3 regions of the Streptomyces sp. NPDC087428 genome follow, and region 3 is predicted to be linked to each of the others. Evidence: riboswitches for the same ligand, from Rfam matches in the RefSeq annotation. Region 3 holds a riboswitch; each other region holds the start of a gene.
The links. Region 3 has a riboswitch for cyclic di-AMP ahead of ACIO3R_RS12370 (peptidoglycan DD-metalloendopeptidase family protein). Riboswitches for the same ligand answer to the same signal wherever they lie in the genome.

Region 1: linked by a shared signal. The riboswitch ahead of ACIO3R_RS31365 (M23 family metallopeptidase) and the one ahead of ACIO3R_RS12370 (peptidoglycan DD-metalloendopeptidase family protein) in region 3 are both predicted to bind cyclic di-AMP.
Region 2: linked by a shared signal. The riboswitch ahead of ACIO3R_RS14190 (transglycosylase family protein) and the one ahead of ACIO3R_RS12370 (peptidoglycan DD-metalloendopeptidase family protein) in region 3 are both predicted to bind cyclic di-AMP.

What each region holds. Positions count from the first base shown of each region.
Region 1 covers NZ_JBIUXR010000017.1:22,892-29,556, reverse strand. The annotation lists gene ACIO3R_RS31400 (NAD(P)/FAD-dependent oxidoreductase) at 1-74, shown strand, start outside; gene ACIO3R_RS31395 (SHOCT domain-containing protein) at 28-438, opposite strand; gene ACIO3R_RS31390 (hypothetical protein) at 648-869, shown strand; gene ACIO3R_RS31385 (SPFH domain-containing protein) at 926-2,158, shown strand; gene ACIO3R_RS31380 (hypothetical protein) at 2,201-2,512, opposite strand; tRNA gene ACIO3R_RS31375 (tRNA-Met) at 2,852-2,925, shown strand; gene ACIO3R_RS31370 (PP2C family protein-serine/threonine phosphatase) at 3,155-4,303, shown strand; cyclic di-AMP (ydaO/yuaA leader) riboswitch at 4,607-4,760, shown strand; gene ACIO3R_RS31365 (M23 family metallopeptidase) at 4,772-5,947, shown strand; gene ACIO3R_RS31360 (aldo/keto reductase) at 6,064-6,665, shown strand, end outside.
Region 2 covers NZ_JBIUXR010000006.1:104,720-111,384, forward strand. The annotation lists gene eno (phosphopyruvate hydratase) at 1-1,133, opposite strand, end outside; gene ACIO3R_RS14190 (transglycosylase family protein) at 1,408-2,145, opposite strand; cyclic di-AMP (ydaO/yuaA leader) riboswitch at 2,150-2,321, opposite strand; gene ACIO3R_RS14195 (transglycosylase family protein) at 2,634-3,578, opposite strand; gene ACIO3R_RS14200 (cytochrome P450) at 3,684-5,009, opposite strand; gene ACIO3R_RS14205 (nucleoside triphosphate pyrophosphohydrolase) at 5,041-6,003, opposite strand; gene ACIO3R_RS14210 (SurA N-terminal domain-containing protein) at 6,035-6,665, opposite strand, start outside.
Region 3 covers NZ_JBIUXR010000005.1:158,325-164,989, reverse strand. The annotation lists gene dxs (1-deoxy-D-xylulose-5-phosphate synthase) at 1-121, shown strand, start outside; gene ACIO3R_RS12390 (aspartate aminotransferase family protein) at 118-1,512, shown strand; gene ACIO3R_RS12385 (helix-turn-helix domain-containing protein) at 1,580-2,188, shown strand; gene ACIO3R_RS12380 (DUF6126 family protein) at 2,236-2,412, shown strand; gene ACIO3R_RS12375 (tyrosine-protein phosphatase) at 2,441-3,253, opposite strand; cyclic di-AMP (ydaO/yuaA leader) riboswitch at 3,687-3,876, shown strand; gene ACIO3R_RS12370 (peptidoglycan DD-metalloendopeptidase family protein) at 3,880-4,839, shown strand; gene ACIO3R_RS12365 (SGNH/GDSL hydrolase family protein) at 5,023-5,868, shown strand; gene ACIO3R_RS12360 (STM4011 family radical SAM protein) at 5,883-6,665, opposite strand, start outside.

The DNA of each region.
Region 1 (6,665 bases), on a different contig from region 3:
GGGAGTCGGCCGTGCGGCACACGGAGGTCAGACGAGGAGCTTCGTCTTCGCCTGCCGGTACTCCTCCTCCGTGATCGCGCCCTTGTCCTTGAGGTCGGCGAGTCTCGTCAGGTCCTCGACGTGGTTGCTCCTCGTCGCACCGCCCGGGGCATCCGTGCCCGCCGCGTTCCGCACGTACGCCTTGAACGCCGCGTCCCGTTCCCTGGCGTCCTTCGCGTCGCGCGTCCCCATGGACCTGCCGCGGACGATCACGTAGATCAGGACGCCCAGGTACGGCAGCACCAGGGTCAGGATCAGCCAGCCGGCCTTGGCCAGTCCGCCCAGGTCGTCGCTGCGGAAGATGTCCATGATGACGCGGAAGAGAAGGAACATCCACATGACCCAGAGGAAGAACCAGAGCATGGTCCAGAAGAGGTTGAGCAGCGGGTAGTCGTCCATCGTCCACTCCAGGGAGCCGCGTCGAATGGGTGAATACGAAATAATTCATACCACCGCATTTCGCCCCTCGCCCGGTGGGCTCCACGAGCGGTGCCGGCCGGGGCGCGGGGAGTACCGTGGACGTGTCGAGGGAGGTGTGAGCCTCCGGGAGGCGGTGCGCCTCGTGGCTGTGATGACGTGTCCGTACGAGGACCTGCGGCGGTGCGCGCGTGCGCGCGGCAGATGAGTCCGGCCGGAGCCCGGTCGGGGCTGTCGGGCGGGTGACCGTGCCGATTCCGCCCGACGGGGCGGGCGAGGTGCTGGTGGCCGTACGGGGCGGTTCCGAGGCCTACACGGCGTGGTCGGCCGCGTCGATCGGCAGGGACGTACGTGTCGTGGTCGTCGACCAGGTCTCGGCACGCACGGTGGTGGTGGAGCCCTTGCCGTCCTGAGCTGTGAAGTGGCGTGACCCGCGAGGTGGCGTCCTACATCTGACAGGAGTCCGCTCATGTTGTTCTGGCATGTTCCCGCCCCCAACGAGGCGATGCTCATATCGGGTTCGAAACGGCAGACGCAGGACACGCAGTTCCGGATCGTCACCGGCCACGGAAGCTTCGTCCTCCCCATCAAGCAGAAGGCGCGGATGCTGTCCCTCTCGCTCCGGGAGGCGGAGATCACCGAGGACTGCGTCACCCAGCAGGGCATCCGCCTCACGGTCCGGGCCGTCTCCGTCTTCAAGGTCGGCGACGACGCCGTGTCCATCGCCAACGCCGCGCGGCGCTTCCTGTCCGAGCAGAACCAGATGGAGGAGCTCGTCGGCCGGATCTTCGCCGGACACCTGCGGTCCATCGTGGGCGGACTGACCGTGGAGCAGATCATCCGGGAACGCAGCCGGGTCTCCCAGGAGGTCATCGCCGGCAGCCACGGTGAGATGGAGAAGCTCGGCATCGTGGTGGACGCCCTCCAGATCCAGGAGATCGACGACGCCACCGGGTACATCGAGAACCTGGCCGCCCCGCACGCCGCCGCGGTCGCCGGCCAGGCCCGGATCGCCCGCGCGAAGGCCGATCAGGAGGCCGCCGAACGCGAGCAGCAGGCCTCCGCGCTCAAGGCCGAGTACGAACGGGACACCGCGATCAAGCGGGCCGGATTCCTCGCAGAGACGGAGCAGTACAACGCCCGTGCCGCCCAGGCCGGGCCGCTCGCGCAGGCCAGGGCGTCGCACGAGGTCATCGACGAGCAGACCGCACTGGCCCAGCGTCAGGCGGGGCTGGCCGCCCAGCGGCTGGAGGCGGAGGTCGGGCGCCCGGCGGACGCCGAGGCCTACCGGCAGCGCACCCTGGCCGAGGCCGCTCGTGACCAGGTGAAGTTCGAGGCGGACGGAAGCGCGTACGCCGAACGGACCCTCGCCCAGGCCCAGGCGGACGCCAACACGGCCCGCGCGGTCTCGCTGCGGGAGGGCAACCAGGAACTCATCGCGGCCAACCGGATCGTGGAGAACCTGCCGGCGCTGGCCGACGCGGCCGCCCGCGGGATGTCGGGAGCCAGCCTCACCGTCCTCAACGGCACCGACGGTGTCAACGAGGTGGCGGCGGGCGTCGTCGGCCAGGGGCTGGCGATCCTTCAGTCGCTCCAGCGCGGCACGGACACGGGCGCGCCCGAGGACCACGACATGCGCGACCGGAACCAGGATCAGGGCTCGGACCGGGACCGGACGCCCCGGATCGCCGACGCGGAATGACCTGGCGGCCGGTTCCGGTCCCGGCTCTGCTGGGGGCTACGGCTACGGCTCCGGTACGGCGACGGGGGTCGCGGCCGCTGTCGCCGCCGCCTCCGCGCGCGCGGCCGACGTGACCTTCCGGTGGTGCGCGAGGATCCCTATGAAGCCCGCGAGGAACCCGCTGAACAGGCCGGACGCGGCGTGGTTGACCGCGTTGACCGCTTCGCTGTCCGGCATTCCGAAGATCGCGTAATTGACTCCCGCACTCATCACCGCCCCGATCGCTCCACCGATCACGCCACTGATGACGGCGCCGCGCAGCGGTGGGGCCACAGCGGCCGCGGGGACGGGGGCGGGAGTGAGCGGTGCGGTCATCGGCGGAGGCCCTCCAGACAGGCGGCGATGAGAGACCGGGAGCGGCTTGCGGGGCACGGTGAAGCGGGCGGCCCAGGGTCTGCTCGCACGGGCAGCCCACCGGTCCGGGGGATGCAGCAGATACCTTGCGGCAGAACACGTGTTCCTCGCAACACCTTCTCAATTTCAGCACTTTGGCGTTCTTGGCGCGGTCCGTTGGCAGGACGGTCGAGGGCGGGGAGCGGCGAGCGAGTGGGAGGGGGTGAGGGGAGGGCGTGGGTGAGGCGGACGGGGAGCAGGGGGGGCGTGCGCGGGGTGGTCATGAGTGCGTCGAACATGCCGTAGAGTTGTGTTTACCGACGCGGGGTGGAGCAGCTCGGTAGCTCGCTGGGCTCATAACCCAGAGGTCGCAGGTTCAAATCCTGTCCCCGCTACTGAAGAATCAGACCCGGCACGCATACAGCGTGCCGGGTCTGATTCGTTTGTGCGTGTGTATGCATGTGTGTGTTCGCCGGTCCATCGGCCCGTCGGCCGGTGCGACCCGCGCCGCGCTCCTACTCCCACTGGCCGCCGAGGAGTAGACCTCCGCCCGCGTTCCGGGAAGTCTGGGGGTGGTGCGCGGTACCGTCCGCGGCCCTGAGCGCACCGGGCAGGAGAGCACAGGTGGGGAAGCGGCAACAGCGGCGGGGGAGGCGTACCGACGAGATCCGGAACCGCCGGCTCGTCCGGGCGCTGCCCGGCCTGGTGATCACCGTCGCGTTGGTGTTCGACTTCTTCACCCCGCCCGCCTTCACGGCCGTCCCGCTCTTCGCCGCGGCCCCGCTGATCGCCGCGCCGTTCTTCTCGCTGGCGGGCACCATCCGGGTCGGAGCCGCCTCGATGGTGGCCATCGCGGCGCTGCGGCTCTACCACGGCTCCCTGTTCCAGGTCGTGCCGTCCATCGAGCTCCTCACGGTCTTCACCGTCTCCGTGCTCGCGGTCTTCATCAACGGTGTCGTGCGCCGCAGCAACGAGCAGTTGGCCTCCGCGCGGGTCATCGCGGAGACCGCCATGCGCGCGGTGCTGCCGACGCCGTCCGACCGGATCGGCGGGCTGTACGTGGCCGCGCGGTACGAGGCGGCCCAGGCGGACGAGTTCGTCGGCGGCGACCTGTTCTCGGTCACGGACACCCCGTACGGGGTGCGGCTGGTGGTCGGGGACGTGCGCGGCAAGGGGCTGGACGCGGTCGAGGCGGTGGCGGTGATCATCGGCGCGTTCCGGGAGGCCGCGGAGCAGGAGCGGTCGCTGGAGGGGGTGGCCCAGCGGCTGGAGCGTGCGCTGGCGCGGGAATCGAGCAGAAGCGGCGGCCTCGACGCGGTCGAGGGGTTCATCACCGCCGTCCTGGCCGAGATCCCGCCGGGCGCGGCCCGGGTGCGGATCGTCAACCGCGGCCACCCCGAACCGCTGCTGCTGCACTCGGACGGGGCGCTGGAGGTGCTGCGGCCCACGCTGCCCGCGCTGCCCCTGGGGATGGACCTGGGCGTGTGGCCGGACCGCTCCGACGAGTGGGAGCTGCCCGCCGGGGCGACGCTCCTCCTGTACACGGACGGCCTCTCCGAGGCGCGGGACGCCGCAGGGGTCTTCTACGACCCCGCGGAGCGGCTGCGCGGGCGGATCTTCCCGGGGCCCGAGGAACTGCTGTCGGCGCTGACCGATGACGTACGGCTGTACACCGGTGGGGTGACGACCGACGACATGGCGCTGCTCGCGGTCGCGCGCCCCACCGAGGGGCAGTCGGAGCGGCGCACGACCGTGAAGATCGTGGGTCTGTAGGGCGGTACCGGGTGAAGGCGGAAGGGCGGACGGGGGAGAGCGTGCGGGGAAGTGGGGAAGAGGCCACGGCCGATGCCACCGTGCGTAACCGTAAGGAACCCCTCCGCATAACATTTGACGCAACGTCAGAAAACAGATAACGATTGAGGGGCGATCAACTCGCCCGATTCCACCCGGTTGTGTCCCGTAAAGTCCAGGCCAAAGACGGGAATGATCAGTTGGAACGGCTTGGAATCGGACCCGTGTGTCTATTAACGTTCGATAACGCAGCGCGGTTGTCCCAGCCGCCGTCAGAGGCGGCACCGTGCGCGAGCGCCGAATTCCGCAAGGGAACCGGGGAACCACCTACATGGGGTGAATCGGGCATCTCTGTCTCGTCGAGAGACGGAGGAACCCGTAGGAGACCTTCCTGCTCCGAACCCGTCAGCTAACCCGGTAGGCGAGAAGGAAGGAAAGGAGTGCGCCCCAGTGGCGTCCAACAAGCCTGCCCCCGAAGCCCCCTCCCGGTTCGCACCCGAACACGGAAATGACTTCGGAACCGGGCCCGGTGCCGTCTACGGCACCCACCACGGAACCGCCTACGGGACCGACCACGGAACCGCTTACGGAACCGGTCGGGGCAGCGAGTTCGGCAGCGGCTTCCCTGCCGAGGAGGCCGAGCCCGGCAAGGCGTGGGAGGAATGGAACCCCACCGAGGAGTCCGTCCGCCCCGTACGCGGCAAGCACCGCGTCGCCAAGCAGCGCAACGGTCTCGCCCGTAGCTCCACCGTTCTCGGCGTCGGTGTCATCGCGGCCGTCGGCGCGGGCGGCATGGCCTCCGCGCAGAGCAGGCCGCCGGTCTCCATCTCCCTTCCCGACGCCATCTCGGACAAGCTCCCCGAGGCCAAGTCACTGCCGGGCGTCGGCGCACTGTTCTCCAGCGGGTCCGAGGCGGAGACTGCCGGGACCGAGACCGCTTCCGCCCCGCTGACGACGGCCGGCATCACCACCACCGAGGCCGAGCAGGGCACGACGGACGCCGGCGAGGCGCTCCGCGCCCGCATCCTCCAGCAGGCCGAGCAGCAGCAGGACTCCGCCGACGCGGAGGCCAAGGCCGCCCAGGAGAAGGCCGCCGCGGAGAAGGCGGCCGCAGAGGCGAAGAAGCAGCAGGACGCCGCGGAGGCCAAGGTCGCCGCCGCGAAGAAGAAGGCGGAGGCAGAGGCCAAGAAGAAGGCGGAGGCAGCTCGGCTCGCCAAGCTCGCCGCCAGCTACGCCATCCCCACCTCCTCTTACACGATTACCTCGACCTTCGGCGAGGCCGGTTCGATGTGGTCCTCCGGCTACCACACGGGCCTCGACTTCGCCGCTCCGACAGGTACCCCGATCAAGGCCATCCACACCGGCACCGTCAAGTCGGCCGGCTGGTCCGGCGCTTACGGCTACCGCACGGTCCTGGAGCTCGACGACGGTACGGAGCTGTGGTTCTGCCACCAGTCCTCGATCGGTGTCGGCGTCGGCCAGAAGGTCACCACCGGGGACACCATCGGGCGCGTCGGCGCGACCGGCAACGTGACCGGCCCGCACCTCCACCTGGAGGTCCACACCCCGGACGGCACCGGGATCGACCCGATGACCTGGCTGCGCGCCCGTGGCCTGACGGTCTGAGCGGACTGAACCCCGGCAGTCCTGACGCTCACCCCCCGACGTCAGGGCTGCCGGTCCGCTGCCGTAGCTGTACACGGCACGGAATAGCGGAGGCGGGGGAACGGGTTGTTCCTTCCATGACTTCTCTCCGCAAGCTCGGATCGTCCAGCCTTCAGGTCTTCCCCCTCGCCCTCGGCGGCAACGTCTTCGGCTGGACCGCCGACGAGGCGCAGTCCTTCGCCGTGCTCGACGCGTACGCGGCGGCCGGCGGCAACTTCATCGACACCGCCGACGCGTACTCCGCCTGGATCCCCGGCAACGAGGGCGGCGAGTCGGAGACCCTCATCGGCAAGTGGCTCGCGTCGCGGGGCAACCGTTCCGACATCGTCGTGGCCACCAAGGTCGGCGCCCACCCCTCGTACAAGGGACTCTCCCCCACCACCATCAAGGCCGCAGCCGAGGAGTCGCTGCGCCGCCTCGGTACCGACCACATCGACCTCTACTACACGCACTTCGACGACGAGACGGTCCCGGTCGAGGAGATCATCTCCGCCCTGGACCAGCTGGTGAAGGACGGCAAGGTCCGCGAGATCGCCGCCTCCAACATCGGCCCGGAGCGGCTCCGCGCCTCGCTGGACTTCTCCGAGCGCGAGGGACTGGCCCGCTACGTGGCCCTGCAGCCGCACTACAACCTCGTCTCCAGGGACACCTACGAGGGCGAGCTCCAGGACACCGCTGC
Region 2 (6,665 bases), on a different contig from region 3:
ACCGCGAGGTCGGCGATGGTGACGTCCTCGGTCTCGCCGGAACGGTGCGACATCATGCACTTGAAGCCGCTGCGCTGGGCCAGCTCGACGGCGTCCAGGGTCTCGGTCAGCGAACCGATCTGGTTGACCTTGACGAGCAGGGCGTTGGCCGAGCCCTCCTCGATGCCGCGGGCCAGGCGCTCCGGGTTGGTGACGAAGAGGTCGTCACCGACGATCTGCACCTTGGCGCCGAGCTTGTCGGTGATGACCTTCCAGCCGGCCCAGTCGTCCTCGTACAGCGGGTCCTCGATGGAGACCAGCGGGTACGCGTCGACGAGCTCCTCGTAGTACTCGGTCATCTCGGCGGCCGAGCGGGACTTGCCCTCGAACTCGTACGTGCCGTCCTTGTAGAACTCGGACGCGGCGACGTCGAGCGCGAGCGCGATGTCCTTGCCGGGGACGTAGCCGGCTTCCTTGATGGCCTCAAGGATGAGGTCGAGCGCGGCGCGGTTGGACTCCAGGTTCGGCGCGAAGCCGCCCTCGTCACCGAGACCGGTGGACAGGCCCTTGGTCTTCAGGACCTTCTTCAGCGTGTGGTAGACCTCGGCGCCCCAGCGCAGGGCCTCGGAGAAGGACTCCGCGCCGATCGGGGCGATCATGAACTCCTGGATGTCCACGTTGGAGTCGGCGTGCGACCCACCGTTGAGGATGTTCATCATCGGGACGGGCAGCAGGTGCGCGTTCGGGCCACCGAGGTAGCGGAACAGCGGCAGGTCCGAGGCCTCGGACGCGGCGTGCGCGACGGCGAGCGAGACGCCGAGGATGGCGTTGGCGCCGAGCGAGCCCTTGTTCTCGGTGGCGTCCAGGTCGAACATGGCCTGGTCGATCAGCCGCTGCTCGGTCGCGTCGTAGCCGACGAGCTCCGGGCCGATCTGCTCGATCACGGCGAGGACCGCCTTCTCGACGCCCTTCCCGTGGTAGCGGTTGGGGTCACCGTCGCGAAGCTCAATGGCCTCGAACGCACCGGTGGAGGCTCCGGACGGAACAGCAGCACGGCCGGTGCTGCCGTCGTCGAGGCCAACCTCGACCTCGACCGTGGGGTTGCCCCGGGAGTCGAGGATTTCCCGGGCTACGACGACGTCGATGGACGGCACGAGGCATCTCCTTCTGGGATATGACGCTGGTTGTGCAGGGTCACTTTGGCCTTGCGACAAGAGCCTAACCGGCGCGGCCGTGTCAGTCGGCCGCGCGCCCGTCCCCTGGGACGAAAAAGGACCCAAGAGCGGTCACAGCAGGGCAAACGGCCAGAAATTTACTGGTCAGTAACTACAACAGTTGAACAATCAACACGGAAAGCGGTGAGCCCCGGCCCGGCCGCACGGGGGGAGGTGCGGCCGGGCCGGGGCGGTCAGCGAGGAGAGTGCTGAACTACTTCACCAGGTGGAGCTGCTGGCCCGGGAAGATCATGTCGGCGTCCGTGACGATGTCCTTGTTCAGCTTGAACAGCTGCTCCCAGCCACCCTTGACGTTGTGGTCGGCCGCGATCTGGCTCAGCGAGTCGCCGGTGACGACCTTGTACTCGCCGTCACCCTTCTTGACCTTCTCGCCGGTCGGGGTGGTGACGGTCTTCTTCTGCTCCGCCTCGGGGGCGGTCGAGCGGTCCGAGCGGTTGGTGGCGGGGGCCTCGGTGCGCTCGGCCTTCTTCGGCTCGGCCTGCTGGGCCGGAGCCGACTCCTGCTTCGGAGCGGTCTCGGTCTTGGAGGCGGTGTCGACACCCGGGTCGACACCGTCGTTGCTCAGGTTGCCGGCACCGGCGCAGGCCCAGGCACCCGGTCCCTGCATGGCGAGGAGCTTCTCGGCCACGGCGATCTGCTGGGACTTGCTGGCCAGGTCGGCGCGGGCCGCGTACTGCGTACCGCCGGCGGCGGCCCAGCTGGACTGCGAGAACTGCAGACCGCCGTAGTAGCCGTTGCCGGTGTTGATGGACCAGTTGCCGCCGGACTCGCACTGGGCGACCGCGTCCCACGTGGAGACGGAGGCCGCGGAGGCGCCGGTGGCACCCATCAGCGGCACGGCGATGGCGGCACCGGTCACACCGGCGAGCGTGGCGATACGGACGGCCCTGGACGGACGGCGGTGCTTGTTGCCCTTGCTGTTAAGCAGCATCGAGACTTCTCCTCACCGACGCCTACGAGGTGAGCTGTCGGGTTCGGGCCAAGTGAGTTGCCCGGCCGCACGTCCTAGCGCACGACTTCACCCCAAGCCGGTCCTGATGCGTCTCGCGACGATCCAGCCCGGCACTTACCTGGGTCCCCCGCTCCTGCCTACGGCGCTTTACGCGTCTGTTCCCTTCGACCGACGGCAGGATTCGGCGTGACGATCGACGGGGCCCGCGGTGCGAGCGGTTCTGACCGTAAACACACGCCACCCCGACATTCAAAGAGGGACATACCGGATAAACAGCCCTTACTTGTATCTGAAAAACATACATTTGCGCAGGTCGGAAGGGATGCGGAGGGAGCTCCCGGACAAGATGCGCCAGTTCACACGAAGAGACCCATGTCTCACTTAGTCAAAAGTGGGACATAGGCCTCTTAAGTACCCCGGATTTGAGGCGATTTCAGTTGTTGATCAGACCGCTCCCGCGGCCGCCCTCATCCGGCCTTCACGCCGAGATCGAGGCTCTGGCCAGGAAGGATGAGGTCCGGGTCGGAACCGACCGCCGCCTTGTTGGCCTCGTACAGCCCGGTCCAGCCGCCGGGCAGCTTCTGCGCGTCAGCAATCGCCCAGAGGTTGTCGCCCGGCCGGACGGTGTACGTACCGTCAGCAGCCGGTGCGCCCTTGTCCCGTGCGTCGGCCTCGCCGCGCGAGGCGTGCCGCCCCGCGTCCCGGTCACCGCCGGTCCCCTCCGGGGCCGGCGCGCCGCGGTGCCTGCCGCCCGTCTCCCCGCCCGAGGAGGACCCGCCCGGGGCGTCCGAGGGGCCGGTCGCACCGGAGGAGCCGGATGCCGAGGGCGTGGCGGACGGGGAGGCGGGGGCGTCCGGCGTACGGTCCTTGTCGGCGGTGTCGGCCGTGGCGTCGTCCGACGGGGTCCTCGTCGCGCCCTCGGACGCGTCGTCCGCCGGGTCGGCGCTCTCTGACGGGTCGGCACTCGCGGCCGGATCCGCACTCTCCGACGCGTCGGCGGACGGAGCGTCACCCGGGTCGACGCCCGGCAGCGACCCGTCCGTGGCGAGGCCGGAGATGACGGCGCAGCTGGGCCACGCCTTGGGCCCCTTGTCGCCCAGGACCTTCTCCGCCACGGCGATCTGCTGCGAGCGGCTGGCGAGGTCCGCCCGCGGGGCGTAGGACTCGCCGCCGTAGGACTTCCAGACCTCCTGCGAGAACTGCAGGCCGCCGTAGTAGCCGTTGCTGAGGTCGGCACTCCACATGCCACCGCTCTCGCACTCCGCGACCCGGTCCCAGGTCGAGGCGTCGGCGGCGTGCGCACCGGCCGCGCCGAGCAGCGGGATGGCAATGGCCGAGCCGGTCACGCCTGCGGCGACGATGATCGCGGGTGCCTGCCGAGGGCGACGGTGTCTGCCGTTCGCGGAGCCCATGGGAATGCCTTCCGTGTGACTGACGAGTGACGGGTGAGTCGAACGGTGAACCTAGCGGGACTCGAACGTGTGTCACAAGTCGATGCAGCGGAGATCACGTAAAAGTCACAGAGTTGACAGAGTGTCACCTTCCCCGGGAGCGGACCCACGGGCGGGCCCGGGGGTGAACTCCACCGGAAGCGTCCGCAGTCCACGCATGATGAGCCCGCCACGCCAGCGCAAATCGGCAGGTTCCACCGCGAGTCGCAGGTCCGGAAGGCGTTTCAGCAGCGTGGCGAGGGCTGCCTGGCCCTCCAGCCGGGCGAGCGGTGCGCCCAGGCAGTAATGGATGCCGTGCCCGTAGCCGAGGTGCTGATTGTCACGCCGCGCGAGGTCCAGCGTGTCCGGGTCACCGAAGCGTCCGGGGTCACGGTCGGCGGCCGCGAGCACCACGAGGACGGGGTCCCCCTCGGCGACCCGCTGCCCGCCGACCGTCAGCGCCTCGGTGGCGAACCGCCAGGTCGCCAGCTCCACCGGACCGTCGTACCGCAGCAGTTCCTCGACACCGGTGGCGAGCAGCTCCGTCTCCCCCGCCGCCAGGGACCGCTGGAGCCGCTCGCGCTGCTCCGGGTGGCCCAGCAGGGTGTGGACGCCGTTACCGATCAGATTCACTGTCGTCTCGAAGCCGGCGAACAGGAGGATGAAGGCCATCGCGGCGGCCTCGTTCTCGGTCAGGTGCTCGCCGTCGTCGCTCGCCCGGATCAGTCCCGAGATCAGGTCGTCCCCTGGGTTCTCGCGCTTGCGGTGGATGAGTTCGAGCAGATAGCCGCGCATCTTCTTCACCGAACGGGCCACCCCGCCCCTGGGGCCGCCGCCGTGGCGGATCATCATGCCCGCCCAGTCCCGGAAGTCGTCCTGGTCCTCGCGCGGGACGCCGAGCAGGTCGCAGATCGCGTAGATGGGGAGGGGGAAGGCGAACTCGTGGATGAGGTCCGCCTCCCCCTTCTCGATGAAGGAGTCGATGAGGCGGTCCGTCAGCTCCTGCACGCGCGGCTCGAACTCCGCGATGCGCCGGGGCGTGAACGCCTTCGAGACGAGACGCCGCAGCCGGGTGTGGTCGGGCGGGTCGATGTTCAGCAGATGCGTCATCAGCTCCGCCTTGCGCTCGCCCGGGATGCCCGTCCGTCCCTTGGCGTGCGCCGGCTCGGCGTGGTGCGCCGGGTTCTTGGAGAGCCGGGCGTCGGCGAGGGCCTGCTTGGCGTCCGCGTACCGGGTGACGAGCCAGGCCTCGACCCCGCTGGGCAGCGTCGTGCGGTGCACGGGGCTGTGCTCGCGCAGCCAGGCGTACGCCGGGTACGGATCGGTGGCGAACTCCCACGTGAAGAGTTCGGGGGCGGGGGTGGAGCCGTGGGCGGGGCAGCCGGCGGGGGCGTCGGCGGGTAGGTCGTTCACCCCCCGACGTTAGCCGCTGCCCCGTACCGGGCTATCCGTTGCCCTCCGCCGCCCTGATGGCGTCCCGGTAGGCGCGGCCCGCGGCCCGCAGGGCGGCCTCCGGGTCGGTGCCGTCCTCCTGTGCGCGCACCGCCAGCTCCAGGAGCCGGTAGCCGATGCCCTCGCCGTGCGGCAGCGCCACGTCGAGTCCGGCGGTGCGGGCCCGGCCGGCCAGTTTCGCCGCGAGTGCCAGGGCGGGCTGGCCGAGCGGCACCCCGTCGGTGACCGACTCGCGCCGCTTCTCGATCGCCTTGGTCCGCAGCCAGTGCGCGTGGACGTCCTCCGGGGTCTCGGCGGTCTCGTCGCCGAAGACGTGCGGATGGCGGTGGATCAGCTTCTCGACGAGCGTGGCGGCGACGTCGTCCACCGAGAACGGCTCCGTCTCGTCCTCCTCGGCGATGCGCGCGTGGAAGACGACCTGGAGCAGTACGTCGCCGAGCTCCTCGCGCAGTTCCTCGCGGTTGCCGTCCTCGATCGCCTCGACGAGTTCGTACGCCTCCTCGATGGCGTACTTGGCGAGGCCCTCGTGGGTCTTCCCCGAGGTCCAGGGGCACTCGATCCTGATCCGGTCCATGACCTGGACCAGGTCCAGCAGCCGGGCACCCGGCAGGTCGTACGAGCCGGGCAGCAGCTCCAGGTTCGGCATCCGCACCCGCCCCGAACCCGCCAGTCGCGCCAGCCCGTCGGTCAGCGGCTGGTTTCCCTCGCCGCCGCTGAGCACCACCACGGTCCGGCCTCCGGCGCAGGCGCCGACGAGCTCCGGTGCGCCGGGGACGGCCGGCTCCACGGTGATGCCCGCCTCGCGCAGATACGGCAGCTGTGGCTGGTCAGGCTCGGCGCACAGCACCCGGTCGGCGGCGTGCAGCGTCTGCCAGGCGGGCCAGGACAGCAGTCCCGGCGCGACCCGGTGGCTGGCGGTGAGCAGGACGATACGGCCGGGGTCTTCAGCGTTCACGCTGCGAATCTACCCGGCCGCCCGGCCACTGCTACGCCCCGGCCTCCGCGGGGGCCTGGGCGGGCTTGGTGACCTGGTTGATCCAGGGGGCCTTGTAGTCCGCGAGCTGGATCTGCTTGTTGTTCCAGGTGCCGTAGCGGGGGTTGACGTCGACCTTCAGCGCCTTGGACGCCTTCGTCAGCGCGTCGCCGAGGACCTTCGTGCCGGCCGGGGTCGACGGGTCGGCGCCGAGTGCCTGGGCGAGCTTGGTCAGCTGGATCTGCTCGCGCAGGAAGGAATCGATCTGGCCCGGGGAGATCCAGCGCTCCTGGAGCACCGCGGCCCGCAGTCCGTTCTCCCCCTTGTACTGGGCGACGGCCGACTGGCGCATCTGCTGGATCTCGGCGCGGCTGACGGTGACCCCGGCGTCGGCGGAGGCCCGGTCCAGGACCCGGTCCAGGATGATCCCGTGCAGCTTGGCGCGGACGAGCTGGCCGGACTGGTCGGCGCCCTGGGCGGGCTGCGCGGAGCTGTCCTGCGCGTCGCGCACGTCCGCCACCTGGGCCTGCACGGTGGACACCGCGATCCGGTCACCGCCCACGACGGCTGCCGCGCCGGGGTGGGCCTGGCTGCCGCAGGCGGAGAGGAGTGGCGCTGCGACGAGAGCGGCGGCGGAGACGGTG
Region 3 (6,665 bases):
GATCAGCGCCACGCTGAAGGCCGGGGAACCGGTCGCGGCCGACGGAAAGCGACTCCCCGTCGACGACGGGTACAACGGGCTCGACGCCCTGGGCAACCGGCACAAGGAGAGCGGGGCATGAACGACGACGGGCCCAAGGGCTTCGACCTGGCGCGGCTCCTCGCGGAGCGCGGCGCCGAGCGCTACGAGCTGCACACGAAGTACCTCAACCACCAGCTCCCGCGGATGCTCCACACCATCGGCTTCGACAAGGTCTACGAACGGGCCGAGGGCGCGCACTTCTGGGACGCGGAGGGCAACGACTACCTGGACATGCTGGCCGGCTTCGGGGTGATGGGGCTCGGCCGGCACCACCCCGTCGTACGCGAGGCGCTGCACGACGTCCTGGACGCCTCGCTCGCCGACCTCACCCGCTTCGACTGCCAGCCGCTGCCGGGGCTGCTGGCCGAGAAGCTGCTCGCGCACAGCCCGCACCTGGACCGGGTCTTCTTCGGCAACAGCGGTACGGAGGCCGTGGAGACGGCGCTCAAGTTCGCCCGGTACGCGACCGGGAAGCCGAGGATCCTGTACTGCGCGCACGCCTTCCACGGACTGACCACCGGTTCGCTCTCGGTCAACGGCGAGGCCGGATTCCGGGACGGTTTCGCCCCCCTGCTGCCCGACACCGCCATCGCGCTCGGCGACCTCGACGCACTGCGTCGCGAGCTGAAGCGGGGCGATGTGGCCGGCCTGGTCGTCGAGCCGATCCAGGGCAAGGGCGTGCACGCCTCGCCGCCCGGCTTCCTGCGCGCCGCCCAGGAGCTGCTGCGCAAGCACAAGGCCCTGCTCATCGCCGACGAGGTGCAGACCGGGCTGGGCCGTACCGGTGACTTCTACGCCTACCAGCACGAGGAAGGGGTCGAACCGGATCTGGTCTGCGTCGCCAAGGCGCTCTCCGGCGGCTATGTGCCGGTCGGGGCGACCCTCGGCAAGGACTGGATCTTCAAACGCGTCTACTCGTCGATGGACCGGGTGCTGGTCCACTCGGCGAGCTTCGGCTCCAACGCCCAGGCGATGGCGGCCGGGCTCGCGGTCCTCGCCGTGATGGAGGACGAGGAGACCGTGGCGAACGCCCGCCGCACCGGTGATCTGCTGCGCGAGCGGCTGGCCGCCCTGGTCGGCCGCTACGAGCTGCTGCACGAGGTGCGCGGTCGCGGGCTGATGATCGGCATCGAGTTCGGCCGGCCGTCGTCGCTGAAGCTGCGCAGCCGCTGGACCATGCTCCAGGCGGCCCGCAAGGGACTCTTCGCGCAGATGGTGGTCGTACCGCTGCTCCAGAAGCACCGGATCCTCACCCAGGTCTCCGGCGACCACCTCGAAGTGATCAAGCTGATTCCGCCGCTCGTCATCGACGAGGGGGACGTGGACCGGTTTGTGACCGCGTTCACGGCGGTGATGGACGACGCGCACAACGGAGGGCTGATGTGGGACTTCGGCCGGACCCTGGTGAAGCAGGCGGTCGCCAACCGCTGATCAGCAGGGGGTTTGCCTCGGAGGCAAGAAATTTGCCTCCGAGGAAAGTTCCTGGCCCAATGGAGACATGAATCCTCCAGAAGGAGGGGTGGCCGACGAGCTGCCCGGTGTCGCGCCCCGCCTGCGCGATCTGCGCCGCGGCCGCGGGCTCACCCTGGAGACCGCCGCCCAGCGCGCCGGGCTCTCGCCCGCCCATCTGTCCCGGCTCGAAACGGGCCGACGGCAGCCCTCGCTGCCGATGCTGCTCGGACTTGCCAGGATCTACGGTACGACGGTCTCCGAACTGCTGGGCGAGATCCCCCCGGAACGTGACGCGATCGTCCGGAGCCGGAAGTTCGAGGGGGCCGAGGCCGACGGCTGGATGTACCAGCAGGCCGGTGGTCCGGGCCGGGCGATGCAGGCGCTGCGCGTCCGGGTCCCGTACGGCGCGCAGGGCGACCTGGTGCGCGTCCACCCCGGTGAGGAGTGGCTTTACGTCCTGGCGGGGCACCTCAGGGTGACCCTCGGGGACACCGTGCACGAGCTCGGCCCCGGCGACAGCGCGCACTTCGACTCGCTCACCCCGCACCGGATCGCGGCGCCGGAGCGTGAGGGCGCCGAGCTGCTCTTCGTCCACACCCTGCTGCAGAGCCCCGCCGCCGAGCTGTGCCTCGGCAGTGGCATCCACCGTCGCTGAGACGCCGTCCCCGCCGCCGGCACGTCCGGCCGCCAGAGAGGACTGTCATGTCCGATTCCGAGAACTACGACCCGCTCACCCCGGCCAAGCACAAGGAGTCCGACTCGCAGGAGAGCAGGATGCCGCGGGGGCTCGTCATCAGGCTGTTCGCCTATCTGGTGGCCGGGCACGTCATCGCGGGCTTCCTCTATCTGCTGTTCGCGGTGGGGATGCACAACCAGTAGCCGGGAGCCCGGTGGCCCGGCCGGCCGGTCACGCGTCGTCGAGAAGCCGCTCGCGCAGCCGCTCCCGGGTCTCTGGGGTGACTTTCAGCCCCTCGGAGAGGTAGCGGTCGGTGCCGCCCCAGGTCTCGTCGATCGCGGCGAAGGCCGCGGCGAGGTACTCGCTGTGGGCGCCGAAGAGCGGGCTGAGGAGCTCCATCACCTCGGGTGACGTCCCGGCCGCCGAGGTGTCGCTGCGGCGCACCCGGTAGCGGCGGTGGGCGTCGTTGGACTTGAGGTAGTCGGCCTCGACGGCCTCGCGCCCGACGTCGACCGCGAGCAGGGAGACGGCGATCGAGAGCCCCGCCCGGTCCTTTCCGGCCGCGCAGTGCATCAGGGCCGGGACGCTGTCCTCGGCCAGGGCGTGCAGCACGCGGCTGTGCTCAGCGGTGCGCTCCAGGATGATCGTCCGGTAGGAGGCGACCATGCGCTCGGTCCCCTTGCCGCCGTCGAGGAGGCCACGCAGCTCGTCCATGTTGCCGTCGCGGACCATCCGCCAGAACTCGGTGCCGTCCGCCGGGTCGGTGAGGGGGATGTTCACATGGCGTACGCCGGGCAGCTCGACGTCCGCTCCGTCCAGCTTCAGGTCGGCGGCATTGCGGAAGTCGAAGACGGTGTGGAGGCCGAGGCCTCCGAGGAACGCGGCGTCCTCCGCGGTGGCGCCCGCCAGGTGACCGCTGCGGAAGAGCCGCCCGTACCGCACCCGGCGGCCGTCCGATGTGGGCAGCCCGCCCACGTCGCGGAAATTACGGACCCCCGCCAGCTCGGGTTCCGTCGACGGGGTCTGCGGCAGCTGCTGCGTCACGGTCACTCCTGGAGGCTCTGCCGCCGACGCGTGTCGCCGACGGGTCCACTCCCGTGACGATACGACATCGGATACCCGGGTAATCGTCTCGGCGACAGCCCTGTGCGGACCCCCGCGGACTCCTGCGCCGACCCCTGTGCGGGTCCCGGTCCGGAGCTTCGACGCGAACGGCGGACGCGACATGTCCGTATTAGGGCTTTTAGTCGAACATGCCCCGCTTGAACGGGAGATGATCACCCTCTCGTGAGCGGGATCATATCCGTGACGGTGTGTGGCGGCGCTCAGGATGGGTAATCCGTGCGCCGCGCGGAAAGCCAAGATCCGTAATCCACGGAGTGTGACCGGAATTCCGCACCGATATTCCGGAGTGGAATCCGGTGTGGAACCCGTGGCTTGTTTCCGCCGTCCCCACTCGCTTACGTTCGCTCTCAATCCGGATGGAACGCCTAATCCTGCCGCCGTCCGGAATTCGCACCCACTCACCGTGTGGCAGGAGCGGGGGAACCAGGTAAGCCGCCGACCGGAGTGATCCGGCCGGCTCGGGGTGAAGTCGCGCCAGGCGCGACCGGGCATCTCCAGCCCGAACCCGACAGCTCACCTCGTAGGCGCCGGAGAGGAAATTCTTCATGCCCATACCGGGTAAGCACCGCCGTCCGAAGTCCAGCACCATCGCCCGTGGCGTCGTCGTCGCGAGCGCCGGCGGAGCCGTCATCGCGCTTCCGCTGCTCGGCGCCACCGGTGCCAGCGCCGCGGAGCAGGCCGCTCCCGCCACCGCGAACTCGTCCGCCGCCACGCACGCCGCCGCGGCCAAGCCGGTCGCGGAGAAGCAGGCCGGCACCAAGACGTACTCCGTGGTCTCCGGCGACTACCTGTCGAAGATCGCTGCCGAGCACAAGCTCAAGGGCGGCTGGGAGAAGCTGTACCAGGACAACCGCAAGGTCGTCGGCGACGACCCGAGCCTGATCTTCCCGGGCATGAAGCTGACGCTCGGCGGCAAGGCCTGGGGCCACGCCTCGACCACCGGCGCGCACACCTCCGCGGGTGCCACCACCCCGTCGAAGGCCCCCTCCAAGGCTCCGGCCACGACCGAGTCGAAGGCCCCCACGGCCTCCAACTCCTCGTCCTCCTCCGACGTCCAGGCGTCCAACGAGACCTCGGCCCCGGCCGAGCAGAGCACCGGCTCCGGTTACGTCCACCCGGTTCCCGGCAACCACACCACCGCCTACCGCGCCTCCGGCGCCAGCTGGTCCAGCGGCAGCCACACCGGCATCGACTTCCCCGTGTCCACCGGCACCAGCGTGAAGGCGATCACCTCGGGCACCGTCGTCACCGCCGGCTGGGGCGGCGCGTACGGCAACGAGGTCGTCATCAAGCACGCCGACGGCCACTACTCGCAGTACGGCCACATGTCCTCGCTCTCCGTCTCCGCGGGCCAGACCGTGACCGCGGGCCAGCAGGTCGGCCTCTCGGGCTCCACCGGCAACGCGACCGGCCCGCACCTGCACTTCGAGATCCGCACGGGTCCGGCGTACGGCTCGGACGTCGACCCGATCGCCTACCTGGCGTCGCACGGGATCAACGTCTGATCCAGGCAGTACAGGTCCGGTGAGCCGGACCGGAGCAATACAGAGAGGGACGGTGCGCGGCGGCGCACCGTCCCTCTGCTTATTCCCCCTTTACCAAAACCTGACCGGGTGGTCTATCTCACCACCCGTCAACCCCGTATTACGGTCGCGTAGGTCACATTCGACGGTGCAGGATATGCCCTTGTGGCAAACGATTCGAGAAACATCCGACAGAGCGTCATCAACCGGCAGGGCGCCATCGAGTCGTACGCGGCGATTGGCGACAGCTTCACCGAGGGAGTCGGCGATCTCGGCCCCGACGGGACTTTCGTCGGCTGGGCGGACAGATTCGCGGTCATCCTCGCGGACCAGCTCCCGGACCCCGAAACGGCACCGCGTGAGGCAGGCTCCGCGCACGGGAACTTCAGGTACGCCAATCTCGCCGTACGAGGACGCCTCCTCGACCAGATAGTCGAGGAGCAGGTGCCCCGAGCCAGGGAACTCGCCCCCGACCTGGTGAGCTTCTGCGCGGGCGGCAACGACATCATCCGGCCGGGCACCGACCCCGACGACGTCGCCGAGCGCTTCGAACGCGCGGTCGCTGAGCTGACCGAAGCGGTCGGCACCGTCATGGTCACCACCGGCTTCGACACCCGCGGCGTTCCCGTGCTGCGCCATCTGCGCGGCAAGATCGCCACCTACACCGCCCATGTGCGGTCCATCGCGGACCGCTACGACTGCCCGGTGCTCGACCTCTGGTCGCTGCGCTCCGTGCAGGACCGGCGTGCGTGGGACGGCGACCGGCTGCACCTGTCGCCCGAGGGACACACCCGGGTCGCGCTGCGCGCCGCCCAGGTCCTCGGCCTCGACGTGCCGGCCGACCCCGACCAGGTGTGGCCGCCGCAGGCGCAGCGGGGAGCGCTGGAGGTCCGGCGCGACGACATCCACTGGGCCCGCGAGTACCTGGTGCCGTGGATCGGGCGCCGGCTGCGCGGCGAGTCCTCGGGGGACCACGTGGAGGCCAAGCGGCCGGACCTGCTGCCGCTCTGAGGGGTGCGGCGCGATCAGGGGCTCACCCGCTCGACGGGATGCGGCGTCCGGGCCGGTACGCGTTCCAGCACGCCGCCGGCGAACACGTCGTACAGCGGCAGCGTCTCCAGGTGGACGTAGCCGATGTGGCAGTCGCACACGGCCCGCGGGCAGGCCCGCGGGCCCAGGGCCGCCAGATAGCTGCCGTCGTAGAGATTGCCGAGCTCGGCCCGGACGAAGTGGCAGCGGCGCACCGTCCCGTCCCCGTCCACAGAGATGACCGACTCACCGGTCCGGCAGGGCAGCCCGGCCGAACGGTGCGGGTGACGGCTGTACGGGAACAGCGGGTCGATCTCCGTCCACCGGCCGGCCTCCTCGTCCGTGTAGCTCTGCCCCTCCGCGGCGTTGACCCAGAGGTAGACCTCTTCGGGGAGCGCCGCCCGCAGCCGCCGGGCCTCTTCGAGATGGCTGTCAAGACCGACCACACCGACGCTGTGGCGGATCCCCAGCGACGCCAGCTCCCCGCACCGGGCCAGGAAGCGCTCGTACGGTGTCTGGCCCGGGTGGTACGTGCACCAGAGCGCGATCTTGTCCCGGCCCGCGGTGCCCGCCGCGGCCAGCCACTGCGTACGGCCGCTCAGGTTCGTCTGGATCGCCACCCGGCGGATGTGCGGCAGCCGGGCCAGCTCGACCAGCGCCCGGCGGTACCAGGAGCGGACCAGCCCCTCGCCCCACGGGGTGAACAGCACCGAGATCCGGTCGTCGGTCCGCGCCGCCGCCCACGCCGTGAACCGCTCCAGCGCGGCCCGGTCGGCCCG